3 regions of the Streptomyces sp. 2-1 genome follow, and region 2 is predicted to be linked to each of the others. Evidence: riboswitches for the same ligand, from Rfam matches in the RefSeq annotation. Region 2 holds a riboswitch; each other region holds the start of a gene.

Region 1 (6,686 bases), 1.6 Mb from region 2:
GGACGGTGGGTGGTACGTCCGCCGTGCGGCCGTAGCCGCGTGCGTCCATCGCCGCCGCGAGGGCGACGGATCGCTCCAACGCGCCCTCCAGGACCGGGAGTCCGACCTGGAGCAGGCCGCGCAGGCCCTTGTCCGGGCGGCCTCGGAGGCGGCGGGCGGCGCGCAGGCGTTGGACGTCCGCGATCAGGTTCGGGGCGAAGGTGAGGGCCACCACTACGGCAACTCCCGCTTCGTACAAGGCTCCTGGGAGGGATTTGAGGAGGCGGGCCGGGTTCGCGAGGGCGTTCGCGGCGCCTACGCAGATGAGGAGGGTGGCGAGTTTCAGGCCGTCGTAGAGGGCGAAGGTCAGGCCTTCGGCGGTGACTCGGCCTCCGATGCGGATGCCCTCCGCCCAGGCCGGGAGGGGGAGTTCGGGGAGGGTGAGGAGGGTGTGGGTGCCGGGGATGGGGGAGCCGAGGATGACCGCGAAGGCGAGGCGGATGGCCAGGACGGCGAGGGCCAGTTTTACGAAAGCGCCGTAGGAGTGGGCCCAGGGGGCCTCTGTTCGGCGGGCCGCTACTACATAGCCGGCTACGCCGATCAGGAGGGCCAGGAGGAGGGGGTTCGTGGTGCGGGAGGCGGCTGTTCCCAGGCCGAGGGCCCAGAGCCACCAGGCGCCTGGGTGGATTGCGTTGGTTCTGGTTGCTTGTGGGGCGGTGAGTCTGTGTTGGACTTTTCTGGATCGGGTGCCCGGTGCCATGGGCTGTGCCCACCCGTTCCGCCCTGCGGAACGCCTGCCCACAGCACTTGTAGCTGCGGTATTGCGTCCCCGGTGTCGGTCGTCCTTGCTGGCGGTCATTGCACAGGCCCGTCAACCCCGGCGGCGGCGGGCTTGCCATACCGCTGCCGTGCCCAGGGCTGCTACCGCGGCGATTCCGGTCAGTAGGCCCAGCGAGGGGCCGCCGTTGTCGTCCCCGTCGGCGGAATTGCTCTCCGCCTCCTCGCCGGGCGACGCCGAAGCCTTCGGGCGGTCGTCCGCGACCGGCTCTCCGCAGCCCGTGGTCGGGTAGCCCGCGATGGCGCAGAGCAGGGCGTTCGTGTCGTAGCGGAGCGGCTTGGCGACGGCGGCGAGGGCGTCCGCGGTCGTGGCGTCGTCGTCCACGCGGGCGCAGGCCGTGCGGGGGCGGGGCGGGGTCGAGCCGGACGGGGCGTCCGCGGGCGTGCCGAAGTCGAGGACAAGGCCGACCCGCTTGGACCCCTCCCGTGCGGGCGTCTTCGCGCAGATCGTCGCGAAGTCGGCGGTGCCGCGCGGCTTCGCCGAGTCCTTGGAGTCCTCGCTCACCGAGAAACGGAACCCCTGGACGTCACCGTCCGAGGGGCGGGCGGTCGACGGCCCCTGGGTCGCGTACACCCACGTGTCGGCCGTATCGGCAGTATCGGCGGTGGAATTCCGGTCCCAGAAGGACCAGTAGCGGTAGCCGACCGCCTGGGCCTGCCCCGCCGTGCCGAGGACGGCGAGCAGGAGACACAGGACCGGCAGAACCAGGCGGCGGCAGGTCACGGCTGCTGCTTCTTGTTACGGCCGCTGAGGAGGAAGCCGATTCCGATGCCGCCGACCAGGCCGACCCCGATGATCCACCAGAGGCTGACCCCGCCGTCGTCCTCGTCCGAAGCATCTGCCTCGTCACTCTTGCCGTTCGCCGGGGCGGTGGAGGCGTCGGAGGACGTTGCCGCGGGGCCGGTCGCGCCGAGCTGCTTCACGAGGTCGGCGCCGCCGAAGGCGCGCGGGTCCGTGCCGGTGGCGTTCGCCGCGAAGATCAGCTGTGCGTACGCCGCCGGGCCGCTCTTCGCCGCCCAGGTACCGGAGTTCTTCTCCAGCCAGGCCAGCGGCTTCTCGGTGTCGGCCGTGCGGCCGGCGGCGGCGAGCGCGACGACCGTGTCGGCGGTGTTGCCGTAGTCGGGCTGGTCCTCGGCGCCGGGGAGGGACGACTTCAGGTAGCCGTTCTTGGCGACCGCGCCCGCGAGGTACCGGGCGCCGTTGGCCGCCGCGTCCTCGATCGTGAAGGAGTCACCGCCCGCGCACTCGGACGCCTTCGGGGATGCCTTGTCGGCGCCGTCCTCGTCGGGATCGGCGTCCAGGCCCTCGCCGAGCGCGCCCAGTACCCCGGCCGCCGTGGCGTCCGCGTTCGCCGCGAGCTTGCCCTTCTTGTCCGGCTGGAAGGCGAAGGCGCCGCCGCCGGTCTCGTCGCAGGGGACGGAGAGGCCGAGCAGGGCGTCGTACGGCGTCCGGTCGTCCTTCGAGGGCACGTCCTTCGGGTCGGTGTCCCCGGCGTCCAGGGCCCCGATCACGACGGACGTCGAGTTGGTGTCGCTGGGCGTGCCGGGGAAGTAGCCCCAGCCGCCGTCCTTGTTCTGCACGGACTTCAGCCACTTCACGGCCGCGCCCGTCACGGCGTCGCTCGCGTCGAGGGCCTCCAGGGCCTGCAGCGCGGCGGCCGTGCTGTTCGTGTCGACCTTGGTCTTGGCGTCGCACTTGGCGCTCGGGTCGGGGCGGTACGCCGTGAAGGCCCCGCTCTCGCACTGCTGGCCGACGAGCCAGTCGACGGACTTCTTCGCGGGCTTCACATCCACGGTGTCCTGGGCGAGCAGCGCGAGCGACTGCCGCCAGACGCCGTCGTAGGTGGGGTCGGTGCTGCCGTACAGGGCGGAGGGGAACGCCTGGGACGGGCTCGCGCCGGGCGACTCGTCGGCGAGGGCGGCCGGCGCGAACGCCGTACCGATCACGGCGGTGGCGGCCAGTACCGCTGCGCTGCGGCGGACAAACATGATCGGCGGATGCCTTTCCCGGTCAGGGAGCCGGGCAGCCTGGAATCCAAGGCGGCTCGGCCCCGTATGCCTCGACGGTGCCGGTCACCGGCGGTCCCGGTGACGCGAGCCGGTCACGTCCGTACGGGGCAGTCCGGCTCACCGCCCCTGATCGGCTGATCCATTGATCCATTGATCCACGGATCCAGTGATCGACCGATCGGCCGGGCGGCACACGGTTGCGGGTCAGCGCCGGATTTGCACCGGCTTCCCCCCGTACGACTGTGATGACGACCCGCTCACTGTACCGGCCCGTAGCAAGACCCTGAGGGGCGGCCGTGGGGTCGCCTGTGGGGCTGTCCGTGAGGCTGCCTGTGAGGCCGGGCGGCGGCTCCGGGTAGCTTCTGCCCATGGGGATACCTGCGGGGGCCGGCCGCCTGCTCGGTTCGGGGCGCACGGCGGATGTCTACGCGCTCGGCGATCGCGACGGCCACGACGGACTCGGTGACGGCTCCGGCGGGGAGTGGGTGCTGCGCCGGTACCGGGACGGCTACGGGGACGCGCCGGCCGAGGCGGCCGTCATGGAGTACGTACGGGGCCACGGCTATCCCGTGCCGCGCGTGCGGGCGGCGGAGGCGCGCCCGCGCACCGACCTCGTGATGGAGCGGCTGTACGGGCCGACCGTGGTCGAGGCGCTGGTAGCAGGCCAACTCACCGCCGGGGAGGCGGGGTTGGCGCTCGCGCGGCTCCTGCGCGACCTGCACGCGATCCCGGCCCGCCGCTCCACGGACCCCGCCGTACGCGTCCTCCACCTGGACCTGCACCCGGAGAACGTGCTCCTCACCCCGGCCGGACCCATGGTGATCGACTGGGCCAACACCGACGAGGGCCCGCCCGGCCACGACTGGAGCATGTCCGCCGTGATCGTGGCCCAGGTGGCCGTCGACGACGATCCCCGCGCGCCCCTGGCCGAGGAGATGCTGTCGGCGCTGCTGGCCGACTGCCCCGACCCGGCACTCCTGACGGGCCCGGACGGCGGCCTCGGCTGGGCGACGGGACAGCGGGCCGCCAACCCGACAATGAGCCGCCACGAGGTCGAACTCCTGGGTGAGGCGGGGGAGTTGATCCGCAGGTTGCTGGACTAGCTCCTGTCCGTCCCGGCTCCTGCGCGGACGCTTCCACCTGGAGCCGCAGGGCATGCACCATGCCCTGCCGCCCGAGGGGCAGGTTCAAACGGCCACGTACGTCACCGGATCGCTCCCCGGGACCGCCTCCGCGTGGCCCAGTTTCACCAGTCGGCGCAGGTGGGCCTCCGCCTCCGAGACGGCGATGTTCCGTGATCCGTAGGGGATGTCGTCCCACGGGCGGTTCCACTCCATGCGGACGGCGAGCTGCCAGGAGGTGAGCGGGGTGACGAGGAGGGAGCGCAGGTCGGTGAGGCGGGACTCGTGGTGGTCGAGCAACTCCCTTACGCGGGCCGGGGCGTCGGTGAAGGCGTGCAGGTGGGCCGGGAGGACCTCGGCCGGTTCGAGGCGGCCGATCCGTTCCAGGGAGTCGAGGTAGTCGCCGAGCGGGTCGGCGACGGTCTCGTCGTCCGGGTCCTCGTACAGGCCGATGTGCGGAGTGATCCTCGGCAGGAGGTGGTCGCCGGAGAACAGGCGCCCGTGGCCCGGGAGTTGGGCCGGGTGGGCCTCCTCCAGGTGGAGGCAGACATGGCCGGGGGTGTGGCCCGGCGTCCAGATCGCGCGGAGCCGGCGGCCGGCCAGGTCGAGGAGCTCGCCGGGGACGATCTCGCGGTCGGGGAGCGCGGGGGACGCACCGGGGAACATCCGGGAGCGGGCGGTGCGCATCGGCGCCACGTGCTCCTCGGGCGCGCCCGAGGCGGTCAACTTGTCCGCCATGTACGTGAACCAGCGCCCGGGTTTCGTCCCGCGTGTCCGCCGTACGATCGAGATGTCGGCGGCGTGCATCGCGATCCAGGCGCCGGACGCCTCCCGCACCTTGCCCGACAGGCCGTGGTGGTCCGGGTGGTGATGGGTGATCACCACTCCGTGGATCTCCCCGGCCGATGTTCCGCAGGCCGTCAATCCCTCGGCGAGCGCGTCCCAGGACGCCGGATCGTCCCAGCCCGTGTCGATCAGCACCGGCCCGCGGTCGGTGTCCACGACGTACACGAGTGTCGTTCCGAGGGGATTGTCCGGGATGGGAACCGCGACGGACCGTACGCCGCCGCCGTGATCGGTCACCTGTGCCATGGGTTCCCCTGTCGCCGACTCCCGGCCACTATAACTAGAACCGGTTCCAATGGGAGCCCAAGTCACTCACCGGGTCGGTGCGATGGATCACGATCGATCGCGGGAGCGGTGAAGTGGTGTGAGGTCCGTGGACTCCTCCAACCGGAACTGGTATCAGTTCCAGTGTTGTTGTTTCTGATGCACCGTCAGGAAACGTCCCGCGGAGAGGCAGTCGGCCATGACCGAGCTCGTGGAACACGGACAGCTGTTCATCGGCGGGGAGTTGGCCGCTCCCCTGGGCCAGGACGTGATCGAGGTGGTCTCCCCGCACACCGAGGAGGTCATCGGCCGGGTGCCGCACGCCTCGCGGGCGGACGTCGACCGGGCCGTCGCGGTCGCGCGGACCGCGTTCGACGAGGGGCCCTGGCCGCGGATGTCCCTCGACGAGCGCATCGAGGTCGTCAACCGGATCAAGGACGGGATCGCCGTACGCCACGAGGAGATCGCCCGCGTCATCTCCTCCGAGAACGGCTCCCCGTACTCCTGGAGCGTCCTCGCGCAGGCCCTCGGCGCGATGATGGTGTGGGACGCGGCGATCACGGTCGCGCGGGACTTCACGTACGAGGAGACGCGCGACGGAGTGCTCGGGAAGATCCTCGTGCGGCGCGAGCCGGTCGGGGTCGTCGCGGCCGTCGCCCCCTGGAACGTCCCGCAGTTCGTGGCGGCGGCCAAGCTCGCGCCCGCGCTGCTGACCGGCTGCACGGTCGTGCTCAAGCCCTCGCCCGAGTCGCCGCTGGACGCGTACATACTCGGCGAGATCGCGAAGGACTCCGGGCTGCCGGAGGGGGTTCTGTCGATCCTGCCCGCGGACCGCGAGGTGAGCGAGTATCTCGTCGGGCATCCCGGGATCGACAAGGTCTCCTTCACCGGATCGGTGGCCGCGGGCCGGCGCGTCATGGAGGTCGCCTCACGCAATCTCACGCGCGTGACACTGGAGTTGGGCGGGAAGTCGGCGGCGGTGGTCCTGCCGGACGCGGACATCGAGACCTCCGTGCCGGGCATCGTCTCGGCGGCCTGGATGAACAACGGGCAGGCGTGCGTCGCGCAGACCCGCATCCTGCTGCCGCGGTCGCGCTACGACGAGTTCGCGGAGGCGTTCGCCGCGGCGGCGGGGGCGCTGGTGGTCGGCGACCCGCTCGACCCGGCGACCCAGGTGGGCCCGCTCGTCGCCCAGCGGCAGCAGCAGCGCAACCTCGACTACATCCGCATCGGCCAGGAGGAGGGCGCCAAGATCCTCACGGGCGGCGGGCGTCCGCCCGGCCTGGAGCGCGGCTGGTACGTCGAGCCGACGCTCTTCGGTGACGTCGACAACTCCATGCGGATCGCTCGCGAGGAGATCTTCGGGCCGGTGATCTGCCTGCTCCCGTACGGCGACGAGGCCGAGGCGGTCAAGATCGCCAACGACTCCGAGTACGGGCTGAGCGGCAGCGTCTGGACGGGCGACGTGGCCCGTGGCATCGACGTGGCCCGCCAGGTCCGTACCGGCACGTACTCCGTCAACACCTTCAGCCTCGACATGCTCGGACCCTTCGGCGGCTACAAGAACTCCGGCCTGGGGCGGGAGTTCGGGCCCGAGGGTTACAGCGAGTACCTGGAGCACAAGATGAT
Region 2 (6,686 bases):
CGCGCAGGACGACCAGCTGGTCGCAGTACATCGCCGCGAGGTTGAGGTCGTGCAGGGCGACGACGCTGGTGACCGGCAGCGAGGTGACGAGGGTCAGCAGGTCGAGCTGGTGCTGGATGTCCAGGTGGTTGGTCGGTTCGTCGAGGAGCAGTTCGCGGGGTTCCTGGGCGAGCGCGCGGGCGATCTGCACGCGCTGACGCTCACCGCCGGAGAGGGTGTGCCAGGACTGGCGGGCGAGTCCGGTCAGGCCGGTGCGGTCCAGCGCGTCGCGTACGGCCCGTTCGTCCGCCTCGGACGCTGGGGTCCAGGCGCGCCGATGGGGTGTGCGGCCGAGCCGTACGACGTCCAGCACGCTCAACTCGACCTGAGTGTCTGCCTGTTGCTCGACCACGGCGACCCGACGGGCGATGTCGCGGCGGCCCAGTTCGGCGAGAGGGCTGCCGTCGAGGGTCACGACACCAGAAGCCGGGGCGAGGACACCGGCGAGCAGGCGCAGAAGGGTGGACTTGCCGGAGCCGTTCGGGCCGAGCAGTCCGACGGTGGTGCCGGGGGCCGGGGTGATGCTGACGCCGTCGAGAATGACGCGACCGTCGGCGGTGCGCGAGACGCGGTGCGCGCGGAGGCCCTCTCCGGGTGCCGCCTGCGCGCGCTCGGTTCCCGGTGCCGCCCGCTTGTACTCGGCGGTGTGCTTGATGTCCTCCGCCGTCATCACGCCCTCCGCGTCCGGTACAGCACCAGCACGAACACCGGTACGCCGATCAGCGAGGTCACCACGCCCACGGGCACCTCCTGGGGGTCGAGGACGGTACGGGCCAGTGTGTCCACCCACACCAGGAACACCGCTCCGGCGAGGGCCGTGACGGGGAGCAGCCGGGCGTGCCCGGACCCCACCAACGCCCTTGCCGCATGCGGGAGTACGAGACCGACGAAGCCGATCGCGCCCGCCGAGCTGACGAGCGCGGCGGTCAGCAGCGCCGTGGCGCACAGCAGCACCAGTCGCGTACGGGCCACGGAGACCCCGAGCGTCGCGGCGGCGTCCTGGCCGAAGGCGAACGCGTCGAGCGTCCGCGCGTACCCGAGGCACACCAGCAGCGTGACCGCGAGCACCGCGAAGCACACCCAGACGTCGGTCCAGCCGACCCCGCTCAGTGAACCGAGCAGCCAGAAAAGCACCCCGCGGGTGGTCTCGGCGTCGGCGGAGGTCATCACCACGAAGGAGGTGAGCGCGGAGAAGAGCTGCATCGCGGCGACCCCGCTCAGCACCACCCGGTCCGTCGCCCCGCCCAGTGTGTGACTGAGCAGCAGGACGAGCCCGAACGACAGCACAGCGCCGAGGAACGCGCCCGCGGAGACCGAGAGGAGGCCCCCGCCGACGCCGAGGACGACCACGATCACCGCGCCGGTCGAGGCGCCGGAGGACACCCCGAGGACGAACGGGTCGGCGAGCGGGTTGCGCAGCAGGGACTGCATCACCGCACCGCACACGGCGAGTCCGGCCCCGCACACGGCCGCCAGGAGCGTACGCGGCAGGCGCAGCTCCCAGACGATCCCCTCCCGGATCGGGGTCAACTCCGAGCTGCCCCAGCCGAGATGGGACGCGACCACGGACCAGACGTCACCGACCCGGATGTCCGCAGGACCGATGGTGATGGCGACGGCGACGGACAGGAGGAGCAGGGCGACACCCGCGGTGATGAGCAGTCCCAGGCGCGGCCGTGTCACCCGGCGAGCCCGAACTCCCGCAGGGCGGAGGCGACTTGCTCGACGCCCTCGACCGTGCGGATGGTCGGGTTCATCGCCTGCCCGCTGAGCAGGACGTACCGCTTCTTCTTCACGGCGGTCATGTTCTTGGTGACCGGGTCGGACTCCAGGAACTCGATCTTCTTCCTCGCGGACTCGGCGGTCTGCGACTTGCGCGTGAGGTCGCCGATGACGAGCACGTCGGGGTCGCGGTCGGCGACGGTCTCCCAGTTGATCTGGGGCCACTCCTCGTGCGTGTCGTCGAAGACGTTCTTCGCGCCGAGGGTCCGGGTGATGACGCCGGGCGCGCCGCAACAGCCCGCCATGTAGGGCGAGTCGGAGTTGGCGAACCAGTAGAGGAGGGTGATGTCGGAGGCGTCGATCCCCGAAGTGGCCTTCTTCGTACGCTGCTTGAGGTCGGCGACGAGTCGCTCGCCCCGCTGCTCGACGCCGAACACCTCGGCCAGGTCGCGTACTTCGCCGTAGATGGCGTCCATGCCGAGTGCCTTCGTCCGCGCGCCGTCGCCGCCCGAGGCGTTGTCCTTGCCGACGCAGTCGGAGGGCGAGACGTAGGCGGGCACGCCGAGCTTCTCGAACTGCTCCCGGGTGGCCACGCCGCCCTTGCCGAGCGTCGAGACGAACGAGGCGGCGACGAAGTCCGGGTCGGCGTCCAGGACCCGTTCGAAGGAGGGGTTGTTGTCGGCGATCCGCTTCACCTTCGCGTTCGCCTTCTCCAGGCCCTTCATCACCGGGTCGGTCCAGGTCGCGGTGCCGGCCATGCGGTCGGCGAGGCCTAGCGAGAGCATGATCTCGGTGGTGCCCTGGTTGAGGGAGACGGCCCGCTTCGGCGGGGACTCGACGCGTACGGTCTGTCCACAGTTGTCGAGGGTGACGGCGGCCCCGGAGTTCCCGGAGTCCGTGTCCGACGACGTGTCTCCCGAACCGCAGCCGGTCAGCAGGAGAACCCCGGACAGGGCGAGGGCAGCGGGACGGGCAAGACGTGCGACGGGCACGGGAGTTCCTCAGTCGTCGAGGGCTCGAACGCGGAGCCCGGTCGTACGGTGCTCCCCCGTCGGCGCGTGACCGCGGAGGCCGCCAGCAGGTCTTCGGACTCGGGGTCACCCGGACGAGGCGCCTTCCCGGACCGTCATGTCGGTCCAGTGGCCGATGCCCCGCCCGTCACCCTCACCGCTGCGCGTCAGCTCCGGATTCCCACCGGATTCCCTGACCCACGTACATGGGTTCGACTGGCCTCGGCAAGCTATCACGGCGGGTGTCGCGGACCTGCGGGCGGACCTGCGGAGAGGCCGGGGACGGACCGGCGTACGGCCCTGCCGACGGACGCGGCGAACGGACCGGCAGGACGGGCCCCATCGGCCGCTCCACCTGTTCCGGCCGTGTTCACGGCTACGCCACACCCCTGCCCACGCCGCTGCCCCCACGGCCTGAATGAGTGGTTCCGCTCAGTCAATCTCCAGGAGGCACCGGAGGGCCGCCCCATGACCGGGACCGAAATGGCGGGGACCGCATCCGCAATCAACCGTCGTCGCTTTCTGCTCGCGTCCGGCGCCGTCGCGGTGGGAGCGGCCGGAGGAGCAGCCGCCGTCTTCCCGCGGCAGCACCCGACCCCGACCGTGCAGCCCGCCGCGGAGAGCGCCGCCCCTCAGCCGCCCCTCGCCACCCGACGACCGGCACGCCAGGCGCCGCGACGCGCGGCCCCGTACGCGGCGACCACCCTGGACACGACGGCCCGCCTCGCCGGCCACGCGCACCCCGACACCTACCGACGGCTCGTATCGGGCCCCGGCTGGCCCATGGTCGTACGCGGGGATCTCGCGCCCGCCGCCACCGGCCGCCAGGACCGGCGCACCCCGCTCGCCTGCTTCGTGCAGTTCACCGACCTGCACCTCACGGACGTGCAGAACCCGCTGCGCACCGAGTTCCTGCGGTCGCGCAGGCCCGCCGCGTGGCGGGCCCAGGAGGCGCTGACGGTGGCGGGGGCGGTGGCGCTCGTGGAGCAGGTGAACGCGCTCGGCCAGGGACCGCACACCGACCTCGCGCCCTCGTTCGTGATGACGACGGGCGACAACATCGACAACAACTCCGCGATCGAACTGGACTGGTTCCTCACACTGATGAGCGGCGGCAGGATCACCCCCAACAGCGGGGATCCGTCGGCGTACGAAGGCGTCCAGAACTCCGGTCTGCCCCTCTACTGGCACCCGGACGACGGGGCCCTGCGCGACCTGGACAAGCGACGCGGGCTGCCCCGCATACCCGGCTTCCTCGACGCGGCGATACGGCCCGTGACCAGCCCGGGGCTCGACATCCCCTGGTACTCCACGGTCGGCAACCACGACGACATCCCCGGCGGCTGTCTGTCACCCGCGCTGGGCGACTTCGCCGTGGGCTCCCGCAAGCTGCTGTCGGTCCCGGCCACAGACGCGGCGGCCTACGCGAAGGCGCTGAACTCCGGCGACGACCCCAAGAGCGAGGTGCTCTCGGCGATCCTCAAGCGGCACGCCACCTCGGCGCGGACGGTGACGGCCGACGAACGGCGCCGGCTGTTCACCCCGCACGAGTACCTGGCCGCGCACCTCGACCCCGCCCACGCCGGAGCGGGCCCGGTCGGCCACGGCTACACGGAGAACAACCTGGACGGCGACCGGATGTACTACACGTTCCGGATCGCCGAGAACGTCATCGGCATCAGCCTCGACACGACGTACCGAAGCGGCCACTACGAGGGCTCGCTGGGCACCGATCAGCTCCGCTGGCTGGAGCGGACGCTGGCCGCGCACAGCTCCCGGTCCTACGACGCCGACGGCCGCCCCGTACGCAACGCCGGGGCCGACGACGCCCACGTCCTGGTCTTCAGCCACCACCACAGTCCGAGCATGACCCGCCGCCCCGACGCCGCCCGCACGGAGGAGCCGCGGCACGACGGTGCGGAGGTCCTCGCCCTGCTCCACCGGTTCCCGAACGTGGTGGCCTGGATCAACGGCCACAGCCATGTCAACCGGATCACGCCCCACGCCCACGCCACGCCCGCCCGGTCCTTCTGGGAGGTCAACACCGCCTCCCACCTGGACTATCCGCACCACGCCCGCGTGATCGAACTGGCCGACAACGGGGACGGCACGGTCTCCCTGTTCACCACCCTCGTCGAGTCCGCCGCCCCGCACCGCACCGACCCGGACTTCACCGACCTGTCGGCGGTGGGCCTGGCCTCCCTGTACCGGGAGCTGTCGTACAACGCCCCCGACCTGGCCACGGGCATGAAGGCCGGCGTCCACGAGGTCTGGGCGGGCGGTCCCGGCGACCGCAACGTGGAACTGCTGGTGGCCGCCTCCGCCTCACGCTGAGGCCATCACCCCGGGGCCATCCCGCTGAGGGCGCGGCCCCGGCGCGAGCCCGGTCGCGGACGGGGGGGAATCACCGCGCCGCGCTCACTGTTGTCGCGCGCAGCAGCTCTCGTACGCATCCGGCGTACACATCCCAAGGAGGCCGACCGTGTACGGCGACCCGGCAACGATCCGCAAGATCCTCAGCGAGTCCGGCGACACCTGGGCGATCGTCGGCCTGTCGTCGAACGAGCGGCGTGCCGCGTACGGCGTGGCGGGCGTCCTCCAGCGCTACGGCAAGCGCATAGTCCCGGTCCACCCGAAGGCCGAGACGGTCCACGGCGAGAAGGGGTACGCCTCGCTGGAGGACATCCCCTTCGACGTCGATGTCGTCGACGTGTTCGTCAACAGCGACCTCGCCGGTTCCGTCGCCGACGAGGCGGTCGCCATCGGTGCCAAGGCGGTCTGGTTCCAGCTGGGCGTCATCGACGAGGCCGCCTACGACCGCACCCGCGCGGCCGGCCTCGACATGGTCATGGACCGCTGCCCTGCGATCGAGATCCCGCGCCTGGGCTGACGCGACACGTCGGTGGATGCCTGTGAGTTCGGTGGATGCCGGTGAGTGCGGGATGTGACCCACAGCAGAGCGGGATGTGAACCCATAGCGGAACAGGGGCAGTTGGGCAGGTTATTGGTCTAGGCCAAACCGCCCTGCCCCAGTATCCTCATGCGTGGCCAGCGGCACACAATCCCCCCACCCAGGTTGCGTGCTGGCTCGGGCGACACCCACACAACCCTGCCCCAGGCAGCCGGGTGACTTCCCCATTCCCCGCCTTCTGGAGGGTCACGGTGAAAGTTCGCACCCGAAGCACGGCGTTCATCGGCACCATCTGCCTCGTCGCATCCCTCGCCCTGACCACGGCGTCCGCCGACGAGCCCGCCGCCCCACGCCAGGCGGCGAAGGTCGCGCTCAAGGAAGTGGCCAGAGCCCAGAACCCGATCGCCGGTGCCGCCGGGCCCGGTGGCACGGTCTGGATCGCCGAACGCGCGGGCACGGTACGGGTCCTGGACGACAAGGGGCTCGGCGAGCCCGTCCTCGACATTTCCGACGAGACCACCACCGACGGGGAACGCGGCCTGCTGGGCATCGCGTTCGACAAGAAGTTCGCGCACTTCTACATCTCGTACACGAACCTCGAGGGCACCAGCACCGTCGACGAGTTCGCCGTGCGGCACGGCAAGATCCGGCCGAACACCCGGCGCACCGTCATCACCCAGCCGCAGCCCTACTCGAACCACAACGGCGGTGACATCAGGTTCGGCCCCGACGGCTACCTCTACATCGCGCTCGGCGACGGCGGCTCGGGCGGCGACCCGCACGGCAACGGACAGAACCTCGACACGCTGCTCGGCAAGATGCTGCGGATCGACCCGCAGGGCGGCAAGCCGTACGCGATCCCGCGGGACAACCCCTTCGTCGACGACCCGAACGCGAAGGACGAGATCTGGGCGTACGGGCTGCGCAACCCGTGGCGGTTCTCCTTCGACGCGCGCACCGGCGACCTGCTGATCGCCGACGTCGGCCAGAACGACTGGGAGGAG
Region 3 (6,686 bases), 790 kb from region 2:
GACCGTCCGCTCGGGCGGTACGGCCGCCACCGGACTCGGGCTCGCCACCGGGCCGGTCACCCCTACCCGGGCCTGGGGAGATTGACGCCGTGTCGGTCTGGTGCGGGGCCCAGCCAGTCTGGTGCCCCGCTCGAACGGGAAGCCCGGCGACACTTCGGTGACGCCCTCCGCCATACCTACCACCGGGACTCGTTCGACGACGCTCTCTGCCTCTGGTACCGCTCGACCCGGAAGAGCGGCGGTGGACGAGTTCGAAAGGACTTCTGGACCTCATCGAGATTGTCCGCACACACTTGTTCCTCGAGCACTACTGGCGGCTCACCGGCGGTGAGTCCGGCGGCCAGTGGTTGGTGGAGGATGCCCGCACGGCATCCCAGGGAGTGACGTGTGCAGGCCATCTCGGCGACAAGCGACAGACAGCGGCTGGACCTGGGCCCAGACAGCCGCGCTGATCGTCCCGTGCATCGCCCTCCTCGGCGCCTTCCTGACCTACGCCCGCAGCCAACGGGTCGTACGAAGGGAACACCGAGCCAAGAGCTTCGCCGAAGCGCTGACGGCGGTCGAGGAGTACCTGGAGATGCCATACCGCATACGGTGCCGACCGGATTCCTCGTCCGCCGTACAGCAACAGCTCACAGACGAGGTCAGCAGCCTGCTGGCACGAATGGCCTTTCACCAGGCATGGCTCCAGATCGAGGGACAGCAGTATGAACCTCGGACTCCCGTACCCCCGGGACCGGTCGAACGCAGCCCGCGCCACGTGCATCGAGGTGATGCGTCGACACCTGTGACAACAGCCGTGATCTTGGTGCCAACCATCCCTCTTTTGTGCCAACTAAAAATCCTCGTCACACCCGGCTACCGCCGCACCCTCGGCATGCCCAGACCGATCCACGAGATGATCTCCCGCTGGATCTCGTTGTTGCCGCCGCCGAAGGTGAAGATCACGGCCGAGCGGTAGCCGCGCTCCAGTTCGCCATGGAGCACGGCTCCCGCGGAGCCCTCCTTGAGCACACCGGCCACGGCGACGACCTCCATGAGCCAGGCGTAGGCGTCCCGGCGGACCTCCGAGCCGTACACCTTCACGGCGGAGGCGTCCTGCGGGGTGAGCGTGCCCTCCTGGACGGCGTTCACCATCTGCCAGTTGAGGAGTTTCATCGCGTCGAGCTTCGTGTGGGTTTGGGCGAGGCGGCGGCGCACCCAGGGGAGGTCGACGACGCGGCGGCCGTCGGCGAGCTTGGTCTCCATGGCCCAGCGCTGTACGTCGTGCAGGGCGCGGATGGCCATGGTGCCGTGCGCGGCGAGGGTGACCCGCTCGTGGTTGAGCTGGTTGGTGATCAGCCGCCAGCCCTTGTTCTCCTGGCCGACCCGGCGGGACGCGGGGACTCGGATGTTCTCGTAGTAGCTCGCGGTGGTGTCGTGCGAGGCGAGGGTGTTGATGATCGTGCAGGAGTAGCCGGGGTCGGAGGTCGGCACGAGGAGCATGGTGATGCCCTTGTGCGGCGGGGCGGCGGGGTCGGTGCGCACGGCGAGCCAGACCCAGTCCGCGGTGTCGCCGTTGGTCGTCCAGACCTTCTGGCCGTTGACCGTGTAGTGGCCGGTGTCCTCGTCGCCCTCCCTGACCGCCTTGGTCTTCAGGGCGGCCAGGTCCGTGCCCGCGTCGGGCTCGCTGTAGCCGATCGCGAAGTCGAGCTCGCCGGAGAGGATCTTCGGCAGGAAGTACCCCTTCTGTTCGTCGGTTCCGAACTGCATGATCGTCGGCCCGACCGTGTTGAGCGCCATCAGCGGCAGCGGTACGCCGGCCTGGGCGGCCTCGTCGAAGAAGATGAACTGTTCCATCGGGGTCAGACCGCGCCCGCCGTACTCCTTCGGCCAGCCCACGCCGAGCCAGCCGTCGGAGCCGAGCCGGCGGATGGTCTCGCGGTAGAAGCGCTTCTGCGCCGCCGGGTCGCCGTACCTGGCGTGTACGTCGTCGGGGACCAACTCGGCGAAGTAGGCGCGCAGTTCCGTGCGCAACCGCTGCTGCTCCGGCGTGTATTCGAGATGCACGGCGCCTCCTGGCTCCCACTGGCCCGCTCGTTCGGCCACCCGGACCTGACGGCGCACACCGTAGAACGTGTTCCAGAAATTGGGAATGCCGACGACGTACGCACCTGCCGCACCCGCACATACGAAGGGCCCCGGGATGGTGCTCCAGGGGCCCTTCGAGGTGCGAACGGATCAGTGCGCGACGGGAGTTGCCCGCCCCTCGGGCGCCTTCTCGCCCTCGGCCCGGGCCGGCTTGGGAGCCAGCACGCGCTCCGCGAGCAGCCCGAAGAACAGGCCGTACGCGGTCCACAGGGTCACCTGGATGGCCAGGGTCGCCAGTCGGTACTGCCACAGCAGCGTGGCGGGGAAGCCCGCCGGCGCCTCGTTGAACGACGGCAGGAACGCGTACGCCAGGCCGACGGCCAGCACGAAGGACGCGCCCGCCGCGAGAGTGGCGTTCCAGTTGCCCAGGCGCGGTGCGAGGCGCTTGCCGAGGATCACCGCGGCGACGGCCAGCAGCACGCTGAGCACGATCATCAGGAGGAACAGCGCGGTGCGCTGGTTGAGGGTGTCGGGGTCGCCGACGGCGGGCGGGTTCGCCGGGTACTTGAGGAACGGCACCAGGTAGACCGCGACCAGACCGGCGCCCGCCAGCAGCAGCGCGCTCGCGCGCGGCCCGAAGCGGCCGATCCTGCCGAGGGCGAAGCAGTACGCGAGGGCGGCGATGCCGCCGAACGCGACCCCGTAGACGAGGACGCCGGTGGACAGGCCGCCGGTGGACTGCATGGCACGGCTGACGAGTTCCTCGCCGCCGTGTTCGTGGGCGTGGGCCTCCTCGAACGCGATGGCCTCGTCCACCCGGGGCTCGCCCAGGAAGTAGGCGACGACCAGGGCGAGCACGCCCGCGGCAAGACCCGCGAGCATGCCCCGCACCAGGAGATTTCTGACGGTGACGGAGTTCATTGGGTTGTTGTCCTGTCGGTTCTTTGTCGCCGTCAGTGGCAGGGGAAGCCGAGCAGGTGGCGGGCGTCGTGCACCCACTCGTGCACGCCTTCGCCGGAGACCAGGGAGGTGGCGCCCTGTTCGGCACCGACGAAGTAGAGCAGCACCAGCATCAGGATGCCGAGGAAGACCGCCCAGGGAGCGATCGCGCCGATCGGCAGCTTTGCGGGCATGTCGGGGGTGGTTACGGTCGGCTGAGCGACGGCGGACTGCGCCATGGCAGGACCTCCTGGGGGAACTCGCGTCCCATCTCGGTGGTGCACAGGACGACGGCCACGGGTCTGACTTGCTCGACCTCCGCCTCCCCCAGTGGAAGGCGGTTGTTCGGGGCTTACAGTGGCGCGACCGTGCCGGATTCTCACCGGCTTCCGTCGTACCGTCGTCAATATCGACGAGAAGGTACCGCGAAGCGGAGGCGCGGCCAAGGGCGCACGGAATGCCGGGGGCGCGCCGGGGCCCTGGTCACGCCCCCAATTCCCGGTACGGACAGGGGTGTTGAGCACGTGTGGAACGCGAGGGCGGGCCGATGACCAGCCGAGTGATGTTGATCTCACCAGCGATGAGCGCGGCGTTGCGGGAGGCGCGTTTCGACGACGGATGCCCCCTGGACCCGGCCGGGCTGCGGCTCGCCGAGGCTGCCGCGGGCTCGCTGCCGGCCGCCGACCAGGTCCTGGTCTCGCCCACGGTTCGCTGCCGGGAGACGGCGGCGGCCCTCGGACTCGACGCCCTCGCCGTCACCGAGCCGCCGGAGCTGGCCGGCCTGGACGTGGGCCGCTGGCGCGGGGCGACGCTCGCCGAGGTGAGCACCGGCGAACCGGAGGCCGTGGGGCGCTGGCTGGCGGACCCGTCGTCCGCTCCGCACGGCGGCGAGTCGGTGGCCGGGCTGTGCGAGCGCGTCGCGAAGTGGCTGGAGACGGTGGCGGATCCGGGTTCGGGGGCTGCGGGGTCCGGCACAGGTTCGGCCGGGGGTTCAGGACCGGGCTCGGTCCGGATCATCGCCGTCGTCGAGCCGGAGATCGTACGGGCCGGGGTGGTGCGGGCACTCGGGGCCCCGGAGTCGGCGTTCTGGCGCGTCGACGTGCCGCCGTTGGTCGCCACGGAGTTCAGCGGGCGGGCCGGGCGCTGGAACGTACGGGTCGGGACATCGCTCGGAGAGTGAGGCCACGGCGGGCGCCGCCCGACTGAACGGCTCTTCGGGACGCGGCACCTCAGCTCGGGACTCACCGCGCCGGACCTCACCTCAGCAGGGCGAGGAACTCCGTACAGGCACGCGCGCAGGCGCGGCAGACCTCGGCGCCCTTCTCGGCGCCGGGGTTCCGGTCGAAGACGTGGGCGGTCTCCAGGCAGACGGCACGACACCACTCCACCTGGGCGCGCATCCCGGCCTCGGCCTGCGTGACCTGCTCGGCAAGGGCGCGGCAGGTCGCGTCGCAGACCTCCGCGCAGAGGATGCCCTTGCGCCGCAACTCCTGCTGGTCGTCGGGGCCGTCGAGTTCGGCGAGGCTCGCGCGCAGGGCGCAGACCCGTGCGCACTCGGTACAGGCCTGCGCACAGGCGAACCGGTCCTCAAGGAAACGAACGAGTTCCTGCTGCTCTGTTAGTGACACGCGGCTCGAGTAGCCGGGCAACGCCACACCAAACCCGCCTTCGCACGGCACGGGCCCGGCACAGGCATGGGCACGGCGGGGCCAGAAGTGGCTGAGCATGTCGAAGTTATTGACGTGGTCACGACCGCACTCTACGTTCTGACCGGTTTACCGAACCATGTTCGGTATATCGATCCGCTCGTGGCGGGTGCGCACACCCCGGCAACCAACCCGGTGTGTGCGACCACTGACCCGCGACAACCTTCGGATCGGCAGACAAGGAGGCCTCGTGCGCATCGCGGGCATGCTCACCGGGACAGTGTTGAGTGCCGTGTTGGCGACGATGGTGCTACCGACCCCGGCAGCCGCGGCGTCGACCATCGTCGTGGCCGTCAACGGGAACGACTCGGCCGCCGGCACCCTCGACCAACCGCTGCGGACCATCCAGAAAGCCGTCGACAGGGCGAAGGCGGGCGACACCGTCCTTGTACGGGGCGGCACTTACGCCCTGACCGACAACATCACGATCACCACCTCGGGCACAGCGTCGCAGCCGATCTCCCTCGGCTCCTACCAGGGCGAGCGCGTCGTCATCGACGGCGAACAGCTGCCGGCCAGCCACACCCCGGTCGGCGGCAGCATCCCGCGGGCCGAGCGCGGGGCCGTCCACCAGGAGGCCTCCTACTGGAAGGTCTCCGGTCTGGAGATCGTCAACGGCCCGTACGGCTTCTACTGCGACGGCTGCAACAACAACGTGTTCTCCCGCCTCACCACGCACGACAACTACGAGTCCGGCTTCCAGCTCCAGGGCGCCTCCGCGGGCAACCAGATCCTGAACCTGGACAGTTACGGCAACCGTGACCCGCGCAAGAACGGCGAGAGCGCGGACGGGCTGGCCATCAAGGAGGGCAGCGGGAGCGGCAACGTCGTGCGGGGCGCGCGGCTGTGGAACAACGTCGACGACGGTTACGACGCCTGGAAGTTCACCTCACCGATCGTCGTCGAGAACACGATCGCGTACGGCAACGGCTTCAACCGGTGGAACTTCCCGGACTTCGCGGGCGACGGCAACGGCTTCAAGCTGGGCGGCGGGAGCCCGGCACCGGCGGTGGCCCACACCCTGCGCAACTCGCTCGCGTACCGGAACGCGGCGCACGGAGTCACCGACAACGGCAATCCGGGCGCGCTCGCCCTCAGCCGCACCACCACGTTCCGCAACACGGGCACGGGCTTCGACGCCGACGGCTCGGGCGGAAAGGCGGTCCTCACCGCCAACCTGTCCGTCGCGGACGCACGGGCCGCGGCACTCGGCTCCGGTACCACGTCCACGGGCAACTCCTGGAATCTGGGCGGAACTTGGGACGACTCGTCGGTCGTGAGCACGAACACGGGCGCCATCACGGGACCGCGTTCGTCCGACGGCTCCCTGCCGCCCGCCCGGGACCTGCTCGTCCCGAAGAACGGGACGGCCATCGGAGCCCGCTTCTGAACCACCCCGTGGGCCCCGGGACGGACGACCCCGGGGCCCACGGGACTGGCACATCCAGCAGCACCAGCAACACAGTCCGAACGAGGAGAGCCGCACATGATCACGCCAGACAACTCCCACAGACCCGCCACCGCCCCGGACGCGACCGGCGTCTCCCGCCCCTTCGCGCCCTCGCGTCGGAGCCTGCTGCGGGCGATGGCCGCCCTGCCGGTCTCGGCGCTCGTCGTGGGCGGGCTGCCCGGTCTGCTCGGCACGGCCTCCGCCGCCGCGCCGCCCCGCGGATCGGCCACCCGCTACACCATCGTGCCGTTCCTGAACAGCAACGACGGCACGGTGAACGTCTACCAGTCGGACGACGCGACGGACTTCCGGCTCCTCAAGGCGTCCGCGTACACGCCGCCCTCGGGCCGCATCCGCGACGCCAGCGTCTTCAAGCACACCGACGGCTACTACTACATCACCTACACCACGCACACCTGGCAGGACACCAGCACCACCATCGGCTTCGCCCGCAGCTCGGACCGCAGCAACTGGACCTTCCTGTACGACTACACCGTGCCGATCGCGAACCTGTCGCGCGC

What was found. Region 2 has a riboswitch for cobalamin ahead of ACN20J_RS09260 (ABC transporter substrate-binding protein). Riboswitches for the same ligand answer to the same signal wherever they lie in the genome.
Region 1: it holds a riboswitch for cobalamin, as region 2 does, so the genes downstream of both, ACN20J_RS16285 (prenyltransferase/squalene oxidase repeat-containing protein) here and ACN20J_RS09260 (ABC transporter substrate-binding protein) in region 2, are expected to answer to the same signal.
Region 3: it holds a riboswitch for cobalamin, as region 2 does, so the genes downstream of both, ACN20J_RS05940 (CbtB domain-containing protein) here and ACN20J_RS09260 (ABC transporter substrate-binding protein) in region 2, are expected to answer to the same signal.

The regions. Positions count from the first base shown of each region.
Region 1 is NZ_CP183383.1:3,680,057-3,686,742, reverse strand. Features, by position in the region: gene ACN20J_RS16295 (energy-coupling factor transporter transmembrane component T) at 1-739, opposite strand, end outside; gene ACN20J_RS16290 (SCO2322 family protein) at 851-1,540, opposite strand; gene ACN20J_RS16285 (prenyltransferase/squalene oxidase repeat-containing protein) at 1,537-2,805, opposite strand; cobalamin riboswitch at 2,914-3,098, opposite strand; gene ACN20J_RS16280 (phosphotransferase) at 3,195-3,929, shown strand; gene ACN20J_RS16275 (MBL fold metallo-hydrolase) at 4,014-5,039, opposite strand; gene ACN20J_RS16270 (aldehyde dehydrogenase) at 5,257-6,686, shown strand, end outside.
Region 2 is NZ_CP183383.1:2,109,645-2,116,330, forward strand. Features, by position in the region: gene ACN20J_RS09250 (ABC transporter ATP-binding protein) at 1-709, opposite strand, end outside; gene ACN20J_RS09255 (FecCD family ABC transporter permease) at 709-1,722, opposite strand; gene ACN20J_RS09260 (ABC transporter substrate-binding protein) at 1,719-2,753, opposite strand; cobalamin riboswitch at 2,820-3,007, opposite strand; gene ACN20J_RS09265 (TIGR03767 family metallophosphoesterase) at 3,240-5,105, shown strand; gene ACN20J_RS09270 (CoA-binding protein) at 5,254-5,661, shown strand; gene ACN20J_RS09275 (PQQ-dependent sugar dehydrogenase) at 5,934-6,686, shown strand, end outside.
Region 3 is NZ_CP183383.1:1,315,243-1,321,928, forward strand. Features, by position in the region: gene ACN20J_RS05925 (hypothetical protein) at 1-85, shown strand, start outside; gene ACN20J_RS05930 (acyl-CoA dehydrogenase family protein) at 859-2,049, opposite strand; gene ACN20J_RS05935 (CbtA family protein) at 2,221-2,991, opposite strand; gene ACN20J_RS05940 (CbtB domain-containing protein) at 3,024-3,248, opposite strand; cobalamin riboswitch at 3,284-3,426, opposite strand; gene ACN20J_RS05945 (histidine phosphatase family protein) at 3,557-4,189, shown strand; gene ACN20J_RS05950 (ferredoxin) at 4,266-4,637, opposite strand; gene ACN20J_RS05955 (right-handed parallel beta-helix repeat-containing protein) at 4,960-6,105, shown strand; gene ACN20J_RS05960 (glycoside hydrolase family 43 protein) at 6,202-6,686, shown strand, end outside.